DNA from 4 places in the Lysinibacillus sp. NPDC056959 genome. Region 4 is predicted to be linked to each of the others. Evidence: riboswitches for the same ligand, from Rfam matches in the RefSeq annotation. Region 4 holds a riboswitch; each other region holds the start of a gene.
What was found. Region 4 has a riboswitch for cobalamin ahead of ACFTQ7_RS02910 (energy-coupling factor ABC transporter permease). Riboswitches for the same ligand answer to the same signal wherever they lie in the genome.
Positions count from the first base shown of each region.

Region 1: it holds a riboswitch for cobalamin, as region 4 does, so the genes downstream of both, ACFTQ7_RS09405 (hypothetical protein) here and ACFTQ7_RS02910 (energy-coupling factor ABC transporter permease) in region 4, are expected to answer to the same signal.
Region 2: it holds a riboswitch for cobalamin, as region 4 does, so the genes downstream of both, cobT (nicotinate-nucleotide--dimethylbenzimidazole phosphoribosyltransferase) here and ACFTQ7_RS02910 (energy-coupling factor ABC transporter permease) in region 4, are expected to answer to the same signal.
Region 3: it holds a riboswitch for cobalamin, as region 4 does, so the genes downstream of both, nikA (nickel ABC transporter substrate-binding protein) here and ACFTQ7_RS02910 (energy-coupling factor ABC transporter permease) in region 4, are expected to answer to the same signal.

Region 1 covers NZ_JBHURE010000006.1:36,947-41,260, reverse strand. Annotated here, with positions in the region: gene ACFTQ7_RS09410 (GTP-binding protein) at 1-712, shown strand, start outside; gene ACFTQ7_RS09405 (hypothetical protein) at 1,074-1,838, opposite strand; cobalamin riboswitch at 2,083-2,267, opposite strand; gene ACFTQ7_RS09400 (SPOR domain-containing protein) at 2,532-2,813, opposite strand; gene ACFTQ7_RS09395 (hypothetical protein) at 2,998-3,414, shown strand; gene ACFTQ7_RS09390 (hypothetical protein) at 3,562-3,801, opposite strand.
Region 2 covers NZ_JBHURE010000041.1:12,039-16,352, reverse strand. Annotated here, with positions in the region: gene ACFTQ7_RS23940 (trimeric intracellular cation channel family protein) at 1-347, shown strand, start outside; gene cobT (nicotinate-nucleotide--dimethylbenzimidazole phosphoribosyltransferase) at 468-1,523, opposite strand; cobalamin riboswitch at 1,638-1,814, opposite strand; gene ACFTQ7_RS23930 (YheC/YheD family protein) at 2,841-3,605, opposite strand; partial or broken gene ACFTQ7_RS23925 (phosphoenolpyruvate phosphomutase) at 3,918-4,037, shown strand; gene ACFTQ7_RS23920 (hypothetical protein) at 4,130-4,252, shown strand; gene ACFTQ7_RS23915 (amidohydrolase family protein) at 4,290-4,314, shown strand, end outside.
Region 3 covers NZ_JBHURE010000012.1:55,303-59,616, forward strand. Annotated here, with positions in the region: gene nikB (nickel ABC transporter permease) at 1-892, opposite strand, end outside; gene nikA (nickel ABC transporter substrate-binding protein) at 941-2,548, opposite strand; cobalamin riboswitch at 2,787-2,980, opposite strand; gene ACFTQ7_RS14685 (DUF1572 family protein) at 3,118-3,654, opposite strand; gene ACFTQ7_RS14690 (hypothetical protein) at 3,826-4,314, opposite strand, start outside.
Region 4 covers NZ_JBHURE010000002.1:170,143-174,456, forward strand. Annotated here, with positions in the region: gene cobJ (precorrin-3B C(17)-methyltransferase) at 1-1,164, opposite strand, end outside; gene ACFTQ7_RS02905 ((2Fe-2S) ferredoxin domain-containing protein) at 1,169-1,540, opposite strand; cobalamin riboswitch at 1,680-1,861, opposite strand; cobalamin riboswitch at 2,088-2,272, shown strand; gene ACFTQ7_RS02910 (energy-coupling factor ABC transporter permease) at 2,418-3,164, shown strand; gene ACFTQ7_RS02915 (energy-coupling factor ABC transporter substrate-binding protein) at 3,166-3,438, shown strand; gene cbiQ (cobalt ECF transporter T component CbiQ) at 3,442-4,215, shown strand; gene ACFTQ7_RS02925 (energy-coupling factor ABC transporter ATP-binding protein) at 4,212-4,314, shown strand, end outside.

The DNA.
Region 1 (4,314 bases), on a different contig from region 4:
TACCACAACGGTAACAGGTTACGGTCATTTCGAGCCATTAAAGCATTACGCAGAAGTCCATTTATTGATGGAGCCAAATACACGCGGCACCGGCAATACATTTGTCAATGCATGCCACGCCGATGATTTATCAGTTGGACATCAACGACTCATTGAAAAACATTTATTCGAGCGCGATCATCATGGGCTGTTAACCAGTTTTCCCGTTACAGATATTCGCTTCACGCTCTTAACAGGACGCGCACATAATAAACATACTGAAGGTGGCGATTTCCGTGAAGCAACATTCCGTGCATTACGGCAAGGGCTCGAACAAGCAGAAAATATATTACTAGAGCCGTACTACCGCTTTAAACTTAAAGCTCCTAGTGATTTCATCGGCCGCATGATGACGGACATTCAGCAAGCTGCTGGTACATTTGACGCACCAATCATAACTGAACATGACGCGATTGTAACCGGCCGGGCCCCTGTCTCAACATTTATGAGCTACAGTACAACCTTTGCCGCCTACACCAATGGGAAAGGCGTACTTTCCCTACAATTTGATGGCTACGATACATGTCACAATACAGAAGAAATTATTGCGCAAATAAGCTACGATAAGAACGCCGATCCCGACTATACATCCTCTAGTATTTTTTGCGCAAAAGGCAAGGGCTACTCCGTTCCATGGCACGAAGCACAAGCAGCAATGCATTGTATTGACTAAATTCATAAAAACAGGACATGATTTGTTAGATCAATGTCCTGTTTTCTTATGTTTCATGAAGAGTTACTATACTTTTGTGAGTAATCTTGCTTCGCGCGGGTATTTACCTTCCTTCCGCGGGTATTTGCCTTTCTTCCGCGGGTATTCCCCTTCCTTCTGCGGGTATTTGCCTTTCTTCCGCGGGTATTCCCCTTCCTTCTGCGGGTATTTGCCTTTCTTTCGCGGGTATTTACCTTCCTTCCGCGGGTATTCTTGCTTCGCCCGGGTATCTACCCTATACTGACAACTCCATTCTACTACCTTGCCAGGCATATACCTTCACCTCGGGGTATTGAAATTCATCCCGCACATTTTTAATTTACTAAGCTTGTATCGTTTTCTGTCCCTGTTTATTAATAAGATATGAAGATTCCACCACAACGTAGCTATAGGATTGTGAGAAATCCATTAAAACTTTGCCAGGTCGACTTTTCAAAAGTTGTAAATTATCAATCAGTTCAAGCAATAGTTCATGACCTTTTCCACGTGGGTGCCAGTTTAAATGATTATCATTTAGTTCCTTCACAGCTTTTAGAAATTGATGATACTCTCGCTCTATAAAATTGATTAGTTGTTTATTTTTATAAACTACTCGTGATAAATCCTCTACATATACTTCATAAAAGCGCATCACTATCGAGCACAATAAATCATTGACCCGAGCGGCACTTAGTATTGGCTTAGGGGCTTGGGAAAGTCGCTCTAGATTTGGTTTTGCACGCGTCGAATCGATACGTGTAATTAAATGAAAATGTTCACCATTAACATCGTACACAATTGGATTTGTCGGCATATACATCATAAAATCATTTGTTTTTGTTTTAAGTTGATCTGTAATAATTGCTTTTGCAAAAAGGTGGCCATGAAAACTTTCATTTTGAATCCAAATAATATCTTTGTTATATAAAATTTGATCAAACAATCGTTCATTACTAATAAGATTGCTAGCTATTAATTGATCGACAAGGGATTCTACAACCATTCTTGTTGTAGCTTTCTTGGCAATTTCAGTGCGTGGCTGCTTACAAATTTTCATTTCTACATATTGCGAATCCTGTGCTGTACTTACATGAATATTCGTCATCATTGCATCCTCTTTTCGTACATATTTTTCAAAACGGAAGTCTTCTTTTACATAAAAAAAGGATTTCCTACAACTAGAGGAAATCCTTCATTCTATCTTTTTCATTCATCACATAATGTCAAATGATACCCAAGCATAAAAGAATTGCCTTGAAAGCGATTACCTTCTTTTTGGGCGTTTGACGTACGGTGACGAACAGAGCATTCTGTTTTGTCAATATGCCACCTCCTATTCCTCGTAGGGTTATGGTGTGTACTCATAATAGGCAGGTATCCTGACTCATGGTCATCACTACTTTTCACCTTCCCGTCGTTAAACAGTGGTATATGAAAAGTCGCTCACATTTACAGTTGCGGGACAGTGTCGGATTTGCACCGACTTCCCTTTTAAGCGTTATCAAGAGATAAACGCACCTATTATTTATTAATATTAAATTGTAATTTAACACACTAATACATGTAGAGTAGATATTCCTTTTGTATTTCTGGTTTAAATTGTAATATGTATTCTAGTATTTGTCAAAAGACAAAAAAGGGCTATCCCAAATTAATGAGATAACCCTATTAATTATTCTAATTTTCCCAAACCTGACCTCCATAATTGGTCGGTGAGGTCAATTTGCAAGGTTATCATTTGGACAAACTGTAAGGCAAAAATTAACGCGGGTGTGAATCTGCGTACCTGTTTTGGGTACGGCTATTGCATTCTACCAATGATAGAACAAAATGCGGAACGCCCTTCCTCAATAAGTAGTTTACATGCAAATTCACATTGAACTTGTGAAGTGTAATGTCCCGACTGAATACGGTAACCATCCTTCTCATTACCGAACACCTCACCATATCCGAGGTATTTCTGTGACAATAATAATTGTAAGCGTGTGTTTGCTTCTGCTCTTGTCTTGAATGGCGCTGTATGAATACGGAAGAACTTAGCACCTTTCGGAACATCAGTAAAAAGAGTTGGAAAGCAATCTATATAATAAATTCAGTCGTATCAAGGGTTTGGAGTATATTTGTGAAAATACATAATTAATAATGCTAGAAATATTAGTTCTAAGCAAATTATAGTGAGTGAAGTCTATTTAGATTTTTTATGTTCATTGTTCGAGATATGAGTTATTATATAAACATTGCTTTCTATTAATTAGGAGTTGTTTTGTGTGAAAGATAATCTTAAGAAATATGTTATTTTATCCCTAACCATAGTATTTTCGGTATTTACGGCACTGTATTTATATGATAAATATCAAGAATATCAATTTGATAAGGGCATTGCAGATGAAAATGAAAAAAAATTAGAGCAAGAAAGGGAAAGATTTCTGAATAAAGTGAAGGTTGAATTTAAAAGGGATACTTCTTTTGATACATTTGCTGTTGAAATTACAAATTTTAATGACAGAACTATTCATGGATATATAGAAGTCACAATTCTCGATAAAAATGAAGAAGTATTATGGGAAGAATTAGTTTTCATTCCAGAAGATGGAATAAAAAGTGGGGATACGTATAGATACGTAAAGGATTATGATTCAGTTGAAAATGCTGATTCAGTTAAATTCGAAAAATCGGTTTATTAGTTAATTGCACATCATACATATCAAACACGCTACCTATCATGGTTTGCGTGTTTTTTGTTTTGTATAGACAATACTAATTTAAATGTTAACGTTTATTAATAATATTTATTATATAAAGGTTAACTTTTTAGTATAACTTATATTTTTTTAAAAAAGATAATTAAAACCATTCCCATAAATACGGAACTTATTAACCTTCTTACCAGTCAATGAACCGTCTGTATTATCTGCTAAAACTTTATATTTTACTTTGCCATCTGCAATAGTAATATCTACGTTTGTATAGCGTTTCACTTCTGTAGTACCGTCAAAAACTGCTACTGCTTTGAAATTGTCCCCCATATACTCACGTAATTTTCCGTAAGCATAACTTGTAATTTCAGCCATTAATAAACACTCCATTTCATATATTTGTTAGTGGTATGTATATATTTTTTGAATCATTATGTATAAGAAAAAGGAGTCAGTGTGACAAGCACCGACCCCAAAAAGAGGAAACTATAATATGACAACCAATCATAAGATAGATGTGAAACCTAAAGACACACTAACAACCACGAAAATGTGCCTTATCGACTTCACAGCCGACTACGCAACTAAACTAGGAGGTGAAAATTGCGTAAGGGAGAAATTTTATGACTAATAATAGAACACCTATCAATGCACGAGGGGATTCCATGGCACAAGAACTCATGCACTGAATTGATATTTCTATAACGTTTGTGGACGACCGATTAACAAATTTGAGTTGACTCTGAAAAAATACCCCCACTATGTAAGCGCTCGGGAGCCAATAGTTGACCTGTTTTGACAACTTATTTTTTAATCATCTACTACCAGAGGGCGCAACCTTTATATAATGTATGGAATTTCTACCACAATTTTTAAACATTAAATTTA
Region 2 (4,314 bases), on a different contig from region 4:
ATCGCTGGGGTAATTTCACCGATGCTATTGGATTATCGGCATTCGCGATTCAAGGTGCTCTCTATGCTGTGAAGCTCGACATGCCTATTAGTGCGGTTATTGTAGCTGCTGTCTTAACAGGGTCAGGTGGTGGAATTGTTCGAGATTTATTAGCTAGACGACAACCATTAGTCCTCCGTGATGAAATTTATGGTGTTTGGGCAGCACTAGCCGGGCTTATTATCGGACTTCAACTATTTTCAGGGGATACCTTTTTATATGTATTATTTGGTGTGATCACAATACTAAGAATACTTTCATATATGAAGAAATGGCGTTTACCGTTACGGAGGTTGAGTCGGGCATAGCTATATCGTTGCATATTAACAAGCCCAAATATCAGATTTGGGCTTGTTTTGAATTGTTCTTATTTTCACAAACGCCGTGCATCCACAGCAGCGACAATAAGCACCTAAAGATTAATAGATCTACTTTTTCAACAGTAGCATAGCTTCCTCTAATGTAGTCATGTTTTTCATCATAGAGCTTGCTGCATCCAAAATAGGAAAGGCTAAAGCTGCACCAGAGCCCTCTCCTAATCGCATATTCATTTGTAGCATCGGTTCAATTCCGAGCATTTCAGCGGCAATTTTTGCACCTGGTTCTTCAGAGGCATGAGAAGGAATAATATAGTCTTTGACGTTTGGCTCAAGTTCGTATGCAATAAGAGCTGCAATAGTAGAAATAAAGCCATCAATAACAACTGGTTTTCGATGTGCGGCGGCAGCAAGTATCACTCCTGCCATAGCGCCTATTTCTAGCCCTCCAACTTTTGCAAGAATATTAATAGCATCATGGCGATTTGGTTTATTTAATGCAATAGCATTGTAAATAACCTCTACTTTATGTGCAATCCCTCCTGGTCCAACTCCTGCACCGAAGCCTGTCACTTCATTCGGATGACACTCATGAAGAACCGATAATATAGCAGCACTAGGTGTTGTATTACCGATACCCATTTCACCTGTCCCGAGCACATTTATCCCTTTTTTAATTTCTTCCGTAGCTACTTCAATTCCTACTTCAATGGATTGAATGGCTTCTTCCCTTGACATAGCAGGTCCTTTTGCCATATTGTCCGTACCATATTTAATCTTTTTAATGATAACACCAGCATCGCTTGGAATATCCTCTTTAACGCCAACGTCTACCGTGACAATTTTTGCATCTGTGATTTTTGCGATAGCACAGACACCAGTTCCGCCTCTAGGAAAATTTAATGTTTGGAAGACCGTCACATTTTGTGGGTTCGGTGTCACTCCTTCATCACAGACACCATGATCCGCGGCACAGACAATAATTGCTTTATTATCAATTGTAGGATATAGTTCACCTGTAATACCAGATAGTTGCACAGCTAGAGTTTCCAGCTTTCCCAGACTACTAGGTGGCTTGCAAAGTGCATCTATGCGTTCTCTTGCCTGCCCCATCATTTTGTGGTCGGCACTTTGAATGTTGTGGATCGTTTGTTGTAATAATTGCATGAAAATTTCCCCTTTCTTTTTTGCCCTCGTTACTCGAAGAATGATTTAGAGAAAAAAATAAAAAGCCTGTAGTTTATCCATAACAAATAAACTACAGACTTTTCCATCGTCTATATAATACGAAGCAGATAGGCAGGTCTCCTGGCTCAATTTCAACATTTCATAGAACCTTCCCAGAACGATGCTAGTGGCATTCTCTATGAAACTCCCTTTTACAGTGGTGGGACCGCTAAAGTTTTTCACTTTATTCCCTATTCTCCCGCAGTGGGCACCTAACGCTTTTATGCAATTACTTTAAATCTACGGCAAAGCGCTCATTGTGTCAACATTTTAAATTTTCAAGCTTCATTGTTTTTTAAGTAAATAGATATGCTTAATTATTCATATTTAAAAACTTTAACACAAAATACTAAAGTAATTACTGCTATAGCAGTTACTACTGAAAGTTCAGTCAGTTTTTGATCTTATGAAAGGCTAATTCACACTGCTAATAATTAATTCACTAGTAATAACGTTAACACTAATATAAACGCAGTATAAAAGCACTCATCCTTACATAATAGTTTGGATTTTAAGAAATGGATATTAGGTGGTGTTTTGTTGAAGAAAGACATGATAAAAGTGATTTCTGTTTTTGGTATAGGTGCTATTTTAGTTTTATTGGTTCCTTTTCTCTTTAATTGTTTTTTATAGTACTTCAGTAAGCAAAAATAAGAAGCCTTTTATTCGAAATGGATTCTTTTTATTTATCTTAAAATGTAGGCTAAAGAAGTGCTTTTAATTAAACTTTATTCCAAGCCTAAGTAGTTATTAATGGTTACTAAAAAACTACATACTGAAATCTTTCGAGTAACCAATATCTTTAGGACGTTGCTTCAAAATGAAGTGAAACTATTCCCTACAATCATTCAGAAGTTATAGTTCTACATATCTCTAACAAAGTATAATTAATATAAAAATAGGTCTGCTTAAGTTGTAAACAGACATTTTTTCCAGGGATTTTCCTTCGCCAATAAGAGTGAATCAAAAGAATCTTTTAACACTTCGAATAACCAAATAAACTAATGTACGCGAATTCAGGTTCCTGAGGGCTGGGAATTTGAGCCCATGCTGAATCGTCTCCAAAGAAAATTGATTCATATCGCGCCTACCCAACCATAATCCATTTTTTCAGGAAATCCCTAATCGTTCACAAGTAACGGATGCAATTAAGTTTCTTCTTTCCTAAAATTATAGAAAGGAAAGTAATTTTTTGATGTATGTCTATTGAATAGAAATATGCTGATGACTAAAATGAAAAATAACTACATTTCAAACTTAGCCTTCATTTTGCTTTTTCCTAATCTCAACAATGTTCTTCCAGATTGCCCTATCAACTTTGGCAAAACTACGAATGCTAGGCGTTGTATTTACTTCAAATAATATAGGTTTTCCTTCAAGATTTATTCCAAAATCAATGCCATATTCTCTACAAGGAAAGTGGGATGCTATTACTTCAGCTGCTAAAATTGAATCTTCTTTTAGAGAATCTATTGTTTGATCTTTCTTTGTATTATCCATCATCAAATAACCTGATAATAATTCCTCAATCGATATTGCTTTAGAACCCCGATTTGAATTGACAATCCCATGATCCTCAGTTGCAACCCTTCCGTAAATTCCACCAATTACCCATTTTCCCTTTAGATTTTGAACATGAACACGAATAGATATTGAATCCCCATCAGGGGTGAGACTTTTGACCCCTTCCTGTATAATATAATTTCCGCTTAATCTACCGTGTTTCTCATATGGATGTAGAACTTGGTGGAAATCCTCAATTGCTGCTACACATTTACTTATTTCTTCACCTTGCATGGTAAATCCGTTAAAACAATAGTGTCCATCTTTTCTTTTGTAGATTTTATAAATTGCTCTTCCTTGTCCGGCGCTATTATGTTTCACATAAATATACTCATATTTATTTAATAAATAGATTAGGTTTTCTAGACTGTAAAGTGTTGATTCTGGAATGCAGTTAGTTGTTAAAGGATTTTGTTTTAAAAGTAAGAATTGTTCCCATTTTCCAAGTCCATTTTTCAATAAACTCACCTCATTTAGTTAGATATTTTTATTTCTTTTTTATTAATAGTTTAGTCCTCCCCACTTATAGAGGTTACTGTATTGTATGCAAATAGATTTATCTCGCATGGGTAGGTGGGACTTGGTAACGTGACTAATATCACCCATTTTTCTATTAGAGTCATAATAAATTTACTACACTAGAAAAGTAGCATTATGTTGTTTTCAATACATCCATTTTATTACTTTCAAAATCATTAGTTTCTAATATATTTGCCCCACTAATCTTTACTTTTAGTTATATAGATATGTCGAGTATGGAGATGGGAGATATTGAAAAAAAGGACGAACTTTTTTAAAAAAATATATTCAAATAAACTAGAATTTTTAACGGAAGCCCATAACGGTCTTTCCGCAAAAGTTGTAGAGGAAGTCGGTTTTAAAGGAATTTGGAAGAGATTATTTAATCTGTTATAGATGGGGTGAGAGACGCTGAAAGCTGTTACGAAATAAAGAGAAATATAATCCCGTCTTGCGTGAGGACGATGTCTGTAGAAAGTGCATTCGAGATGGTTGAAAAGAGGAAAAAGTTCCTTGGAAAAGGTGTAGTGGCAATTGACCTATGTGCATCCGAAGAAGAAGGATTTTGTGAAAAATTCGTAGAGTAGATCCAATCGCTTTAGCCAATATGGCTACAGAGTCACTATTCATGCCGGTGAAACAGGAATTG
Region 3 (4,314 bases), on a different contig from region 4:
CGATTATTAGAACATAACATTGCACAACTGGATAATCCCTATTCATAATTGATTCTATTAAGTAGCGACCTAAACCTGGCCAGCTAAATACTTGCTCAACAATAACTGCCCCACCTAATAAATTCCCAAGTGTCATGCCAAGCATTGTCGTCAACGGAATAGCTGCATTTTTAAAGACATGTCGACTGAGAATAACAGATTTTTTCAACCCTCTTAAATATGCATACTGAACATAATATTTTTGTAATTCTTCTATGACACTTGTACGAATTGCTTGAACAAACAATCCAGTAGTTGGTAATGCCAAAGCCACGGCTGGTAAAAATATATGTAAAATAGTCCCTTTACCATTTGTCGGGAAAATGCCCAGCTTCAAACTGAATAAGTATAAAAGAAAAAAGCCTAACCAAAAAGTTGGGATGGATACACTGATAATAGATAATATGCATACAATCCTATCAAATATGGAATTTTTATAAAGAGCACTTATTATACCTAGAGGAATACTAAAGCAAATAATACATACAAATGCAGCTAGGGCTAATTCAAAAGTTGCCGGTAGTTTTTCAAATATTTCTTGAGAAACGGGTAATTTACTCACAAATGATGTACCAAAATCGAAGTGCAGCACACCTTTTAGCCATATAAAATATTGAATAAACAAAGGCTGATCAGTGCCTAATTCCGATCGTAGCGTCTGTATTGCTTCTGCTGTCGGGGCGACTCCTGACAGTCTAAGTATGACCTCCGCTGGCTCTACTGGCACAAAACGAATAAATAAAAAGGTCATTATTGAAACCCCTAGTAAAACAAATGGTAATGTAATCACTCGTTTTAGACAAAAAAGCCAAGTTGATTCGTACATTTCTTTCATCACTTCCCAAGTCTTCATAGTGCAAAAAGAGAGGAGTCATAGTAGACCCACTCTCTTCTCTTTCTCTTACTTTAAATCCATTTGAGCATATGGAATATCGTATTCAGATGCACGAGGATTAATATCTTTCATATGTTTATGGTAAATAACGTTATTCGTTTCATATGAAATTGGATAAAATAATGCTTGGTCATGGAACATTGTTAAAATATCTTTATACAATTGCACACGTTCCACTTCATTTGTACCAATTAATAGTTGATGTATTTTACCATCAATTTGTGCTGCGTTATCTAAGCCTAATTTCGCTTCATAAACGCCATTTGCATTCGGTGTTGCTGATTCATTTGCGAAGCTGTGTGGGTCTGTTGGTGGACCATTTGTGCGCCAGAAATTAATATCTACTTGATTATCCATTAATTTTTGGAGCCCTACCATTACATCAGCGCCTTCAAGGTTTAATTGGACGCCTAATTTTGCTAATTCCCCTTGCATTAATTCTGCCATTGGTTTTTGGATAGCATCTGTTGCAATATAAATTAAATCTAATTGAAGAGGTTGCCCATTTTTAGAACGGATTTTATCACCATTTTTTAATGTCCAACCTGCTTCATCTAATAACTGCTCGGCTTTTTCTGGATTAAAGTGTATTGGTTTTAAATCAATATTGGCATATGGAATTGCATCCCAAAACAGTGTATTGGCAACTTTTTCTGTACCATGTGTTATACTTTCAACCATTTGTTCTTTATTAACAGCGAATTGAATAGCCTGACGTACTTTTAATTCTGCTAAAGGACCAGATTGAGTATTAAAAAGTAATGCACGTGTAGATAAAGGTTCAGATACAGCCGTTTTATATTGATCGCTGTCTTTTAAGAAAGTGTAGTTATCTAAGCTAATAATGCCTCGACCATAAATTAAGTCTAATTCCTCGTTTTCGAAAGCTAGTGAAATAGATTCTGAATCAGGTATAATTTTCACTTTTACTTTGTCAACTAGTGGCTTTTCACCCCAATAATGCTCATTTCGGCTAAAAAGTGCATATTGATCTTTTTTGTATTCGGTTAATACCCATGGACCTGTTCCAACCGAAGCTTTAATACCTTTATTAGTTGTATCTCCCTCTGGGAATCCGTTATCCCCTAAAAAGCGAAAAGGTCGCACAAAAGCAAGTTCATTTAATACAGGGTAATAGGGCGCATCTAATTGTAGACGAATTGTATAGTTATCTTCTTTCACAACATCTACAATATGATTCACCATCCCCATCCAAGAGTGTGTATCACGATCTGCTAAAACTGCATTAAAATTACGAATAACATTATCTGCATTAAAGGCTGTCCCATCAGAGTATTTTACATCTTGTCTAAGATGAAATATGTATGCTGTTTTATCCTCAGAAAATTCCCAACTCTCCGCTAATTTCGGCGATATTGTCCCGTCATCGTTATATTCTACCAATGATTCATACACCATTGCTTGCGCAGTCATTTGGTTTGGTAAATAGGTATGCGGATTTAAAGGCCCTATATCTAGCGGCCAGCCAACTGTTATCATTTTTCCTTCGCTAGAAGTTTTACTTCCATTACTTTCATTCGAGCTTGAACAGCCTGTTAAAATGGTTAACATCAGTATTAGAATGAAAGGTAATAATTTTTTAAAAAATATCATTATGATTGCTCCTGTCTATTCTTGGGTGTTAGAAATATATATGTCTCTCCACTATACTTCAAACTTGAAACTCAAAGTTATCGTCATTACTATGCTCTCGCTTTATTTGCACCTTACTTTGATATAAATTTCTAAGATTAGAAAATTGCATAAAAAAAATCCTTATTCCACTTGAATAAGGATAGAAAAACTCATTATTAAAAGCCTTCCATCCATCTCCCTATCTTTCGTAGATCTACAATGAATCTTACTACAAGCAGGCATTCTGGCTTATGAATCTTCATTTTGCTTCACCTTCCCAAGTACTTACTCAGTGGTATTTGAAACAAAACTCCTCATTTACAGTTGCGGGACAGCATGGGATTTACACCCATTTTCCTTTAAATTATGTGAAAAAGTTTTTTCACTCAAACTTGTAATGATACATATTAAATTAGTATTAAACATAACACGCTGCAAAGACACACGTCAATTTTATTTTCTGAATATAATAAAGTTTTAAGATTTTTAAACATAGTTATTTATATTTATTCCGCCAAAAAAGCCATCATAGTGAGATGGCTACATTTCTATCGTTGATGTTTTTTTAACAATGATTCTGTAAAAGCTCTAGATTGTCCCTTGGGAATACTAACTGTTTGCCACTCAGAGCCCTTTATTTGCTTAGCGATGTAAACGATTTGACCGACATGTTGTGAATAATGAGACATTTGTCTTTCAATCGCATCTATCACGGAATGCCGTTCTCCTCTTATCGTTACACCCCCTTGTAAATCAGCTTCCGTTAAACCATGTAACGCATCTAAAAATACTTGCCAGCCCTTTTCCCATACTGTCATAACCTCTTCTTTTGTCTGAAGGCTATCCGTAAATTCATCATCACGATTTCTCGTTGCTTTCTCACCATCTGTCGTTAAGAAGTCCGTCCATCTCGATATCATATTTCCACTAATATGTTTTACAATCACTGCGATACTGTTTGAATCTTCATTATACGCCCAGTGCAATTGGGTCTCTTCTAGTTGGTTGAGTGTTTTATCGCCTAGCTCTTTGACACTTCTAAATCTTGTTTTGACAACATTTAAATACATTCGCGCTACCGTCATTGTTGAACCCCCCCCGTCCCTTTTCAACTATTTTAATATAAACAGAATACAATGTGCTATTTTGGTAACTAGTTGTTGCCTAAAATAAACCGATACTCACTAGGGGTTCTTCATCACTACTGATTGCTAGCCTTCACCAATCGAGCTTTCCCAGGCAGTTTTTCTTCCACCTTACTTCTTTGCATTCGCTGAATGTATGTGCGGGATAAATTCCCTTGCAAGAGCAACCATTTTTTCTTGTGCTTCCTGTTGATCACCATTTAATTGATAGCCTATTTGATATACATAGCCATTATAATACGTAAAAAACTCATTGGCTCTTGTACTCATTTGATAAATGCGCTTGCCTGCCGCATCAAAATTATAGTATACATACGCGAAACCTTGATCTGGTGTCATCGCTCGAAAATATAAAGGATTCATGAAATTCAAACCTATATTCGTGATTTCCCCTGAAAAATCCTGACTATCCGTAACTTTATAGTATACTAAAGGATTATGATCCACATTTATTACCGTAAAATTAATATATTGACGATCCACTCCAGTGAGAGACTTTTGTTTAAAACTAAATTGAAATTGCTTTTGCAGACTACCATCTTGCATATCTGATGTTACCGCATAGACCTCTTGTATATTTGATTTAAATGGAAGAGTTTC
Region 4 (4,314 bases):
AGGAATTTTTAAATGAATTTGGTGGTCTGGTGTATACTCCATCGTTCCTTCCTCACCAACTACCTCAGCTAAGGTCATCATTTGTTGAGGAGTAAAAAACTTATTGGCTACCCCAGGACTAACAGCTAATTCAAAAACCGATTCGATTTTTTGTTGAACGAGCTTAGATGTTACTTTCACAGCGTTAGTTCCCTTCACCTTTGCCAGAGCTGCTGTTGCCATTTCAAGGGATGACTTTTTAGGCTTTGGTTGTGGTGTTATAGCTAAACTGGGCTTTATACGATTGGCATTCGGATCTGTTGCAAAATCATTTCGCGCTGCCCCAGTTTCTTGATTCATTGCCCATGGTTCATTTTCTTCCTTTAGTCGTTGATGTGGTCGTAACGGCTGTTTTTCTTCTCCAAGTGTATATTTACGCTGATAACCACGTGGTGTAATCATTTTATTGTCATAGAAAAATGTTGTTGAATTCCCGATAATAACGGTTGTTAACATGCCGATATCATGTTCAAGCATTTCTGCTAAAGTCGTCATCGTAATTTCCTGACGGTCACGATACGCGCTTTTCACAAGTCCAACCGGTGTATCTGGCGAACGATATTCTAATAAAATTCGTTGAGCCTCTACAATTTGTCTCGTACGACGTCCACTTTTTGGGTTATAAAGCGCAATAACAAAATCCGCCATCGCCGCTGCTTCTACTCGCTTAGCAATTAAATTCCAAGGTGTTAAGTGGTCACTCAAACTAATTGTACAAGCGTCGTGCATAATAGGAGCACCTAGTAAACTTGCACACGAATTAATAGCAGAAATACCTGGAACAATTTCTACTTCGATACCAGTAGCTTCAGTCCATCCTAGCTCGATTAATACTTCATACACTAATCCAGCCATCCCATAAACACCGGCATCACCGCTGGAAATAACCGATACGATACTTCCAGCCTCTGCTTGACGTACCGCTTCCTGTGCACGTGAAACTTCTTCTGTCATACCAGTACTAATAATCGACTTTGCACTAACTAAATCTTGAATAAGCTCAACATAGGTTTTATAACCAATAATCATATGACTTTGTTGTAGTGCCTCTACAGCACGAGTCGTAATATGTTTAAAGTCTCCAGGGCCAAAGCCAACTACGAAAATCTTACCTTTTTGCGCCATTTTGTTACCCCTCTTTCACCTTTTCAATACCTTTAATGGCTGTTGTTTGTGCTGTACGCTGTAAAGATCCTTCACGTAAAGTAAAGACATGCTCATTATGTAAAGATTCATGATTTAAATCTTGTACGAGTGCCTTCGCATGCTCTGTTGTCGGCACGCGGTACCAATTCCCTTGAGGATAAGCAATGACAACACAAGCATCTTTACACCTACCATTACAGCGAGTCCTTGTCGTATGTATTTCCTTATCAAGTTCCAGTACCTGTATTTCATCACGAATTGCCTGAGTAATGTCCTCAGCATCTTTTTTCATACAGCTACTACCATTGCATATAAAAAGATGTGTTTTCATCCCCTCTAAATTCCAAGTTGTCATAGTTTTTCTCCCCTCATTTGCTTTTAGGAAAAAGAAAAACCTTTACTCTAGACGAAGAGTAAAGGTTTAGTAGAAGCCAAATAAAAACGAATATATACAGGTACTCGTTCTCGCTTCAACTTCTCCCTCCGAAAAGTTTGCATGTATCATCACATAAGCAGGTTTCCTGACTTAAGCTTCCTTTTACTTTCGCGCCTTCCTAGTTCTCACTAGTGGCATCCGCGATTTCATCAGCTATTACAGTAGCGGGGGCTGTATCGGATTCTCACCGATTTCCCTATTATCTTGAAAATATTCAAGCACTTATGAATGTTTTATATGAAATTATTATTTTTTTAAAATTAAAAACTGTTTCTATCATAGCCTATTTTTTTAAAATTTCAATATTTCTTTCTAAATTTGTGACATTTTCAGTAATTTTTTAATGAAAAACATGACATTTCTTTTCTATTTATCTAAATTTTCGACATAGACACTCAATTAAAAATTTTTTCTTAAAAAGTATAGCATATATATGGAAAATCATGTTACACTTTGTCGTGAAATCACAACTTCATCTTTTTTCGGTGCGAATTGTTCATCATTTCGCTTAAAAGGGAAGCCGGTTTAAGTCCGGCGCGGTCCCGCCACTGTACTAGGGAGTTTTATAGATAATGTCACTGTCCAAAGGATGGGAAGGCCTATAAAACGTTGATCTAAAGCCAGGAGACCTGCCGAAAAATATGTGATCGTTTGAACCTACGAGGATAGGTATGCGGCTGAGCAAATTAGAATTTTATTTGCATTTTTAGCTATGCACTTTTCCACAATTGGAGAAGTGCTTTTTTGATTTCATCGCATACTAATTCTAACTATTTTAATGTGAGGAGGAGAGGTTTTGAAATTCTCAGGTTGGAAGCTTAGTTATTTCTTATTGGCATTTTTATTCGTGCCAGATCGTGCATTTGCGATGCACATTATGGAGGGCTTTTTGCCAATTGAATGGGCGATTTTTTGGTGGGTCTTATCCATTCCATTTATTATTTTAGGATTACGTTCTATTCGTAAAACTATTGATGAAAATCCTGAAACAAAAATGATTTTAGGATTATCTGGTGCCTTTGCCTTTGTACTATCAGCTTTAAAAATCCCATCTGTAACAGGTAGTTGTTCACATCCGACAGGGGTTGGTCTTGGAACAGTTCTTTTTGGACCATTAGCAATAAGCGTTATCGGGACAATTGTATTATTATTCCAATCTTTGCTTTTAGCACATGGTGGGCTGACGACTTTAGGTGCTAATGCCTTTTCTATGGCAATTGCTGGTCCTATTATTGCTTATTATGTTTTTAAGGGCTCTCAAAAAATGGGATTATCATTTTCAGTAGCTGTCTTTTTAGCAGCAATGCTTGGTGACTTAGGTACATATATTGTCACTTCTGTACAATTAGCTCTCGCCTTCCCTTCTGAAGTCGGAGGCTTTATGGCTTCATTTACAAAGTTTGCTAGTATTTTTGCGTTCACGCAAATTCCTCTTGCTGTTAGCGAAGGCATTTTAACAGTGATCGTTATGAACTTCTTAAAAAAATACAATGTGAGCGAATTAAAAGCTTTACGCGTTTTCTCGGCAAAGGAGGCTCACTAACATGAAAAAAAATTTACTGCTCTTAGCAATTGTTGTGTTGTTAGCAATCATCCCCCTCTTCATTCAAAAAGGCGCAGATTTTGAAGGTGCTGATGGCGAAGCGGAGGCAGCAATTGGTGAAATAGATGCTAACTACGAGCCTTGGTTTGAAAGCTTATGGGAGCCACCAAGTGGTGAAATAGAAAGCTTATTATTCGCACTCCAAGCTGCTATTGGAGCCGGATTTATTGGCTATTTCATCGGCTTAATGCGCGGTAAACATAAAGAGGGGTAAGCGATGTTACTCATTGATAAGTATGCTTATATGAATAAACTAGCGTCTGTTCATCCGCTAGAAAAAATGACGTTTTCCCTTGGACTGCTTTTATTGTCGCTTATCATGAGAGATGAACGAACCTCACTCATTACATTTATTGTGATGAGTGCTTTTATCATTTTAGGTGCAAAAATCCCAGCTAAATATTACGCAAAATTACTATTGCTACCCGGATTTTTTTTACTTTCGAGTCTAGCATCCATTTTAATTTCTATAGCGCCAACAACAAGCACGGTACCTCCAACTATTTGGTCAATTTCTATTCATCATTGGACACTATTTGTTGGCATTGCGAGCTTAGTGAAAGCGCAACAGCTTTTTTTCATCGTACTTGGCAGTATAAGCTGTTTGTATTTTTTAATTCTTACGACATCAGTCCAATCTATTTGTTATGTCCTGCGACAATGGCGACTGCCCACTCTATTCGTAGAGCTAGTAGCACTAACGTATCGTTTTATTTTTATCTTTTTAGATAGTATGCAAAAAATTCATCTTGCTCAGCAGGCTCGTCTCGGGTACAGCTCCCCTATTCAGTGGCTTCGCTCGGTCTCCATGCTGATTGTTGCTTTATTTGTTGAGATGTTCCAACGTAGTCGTGAACTAAACAATGCGATGGAAGCACGTGGTGGCGAGACGGTCTATTGGCAGGAGGAGATTACTTATAACACGAAAAATTGGCTAGGTATTGTTGCAATTTTTATACTCCTCATCATTTATGGAGGTTTTTTCTCATGACAAACTTATACTTTGAATTAACACGTTTATCTTACGCTTATGCAGATGGAACTCATGCTTTAACAGACATTACACTTCAAATTCCAAAAGGGAAAAAAA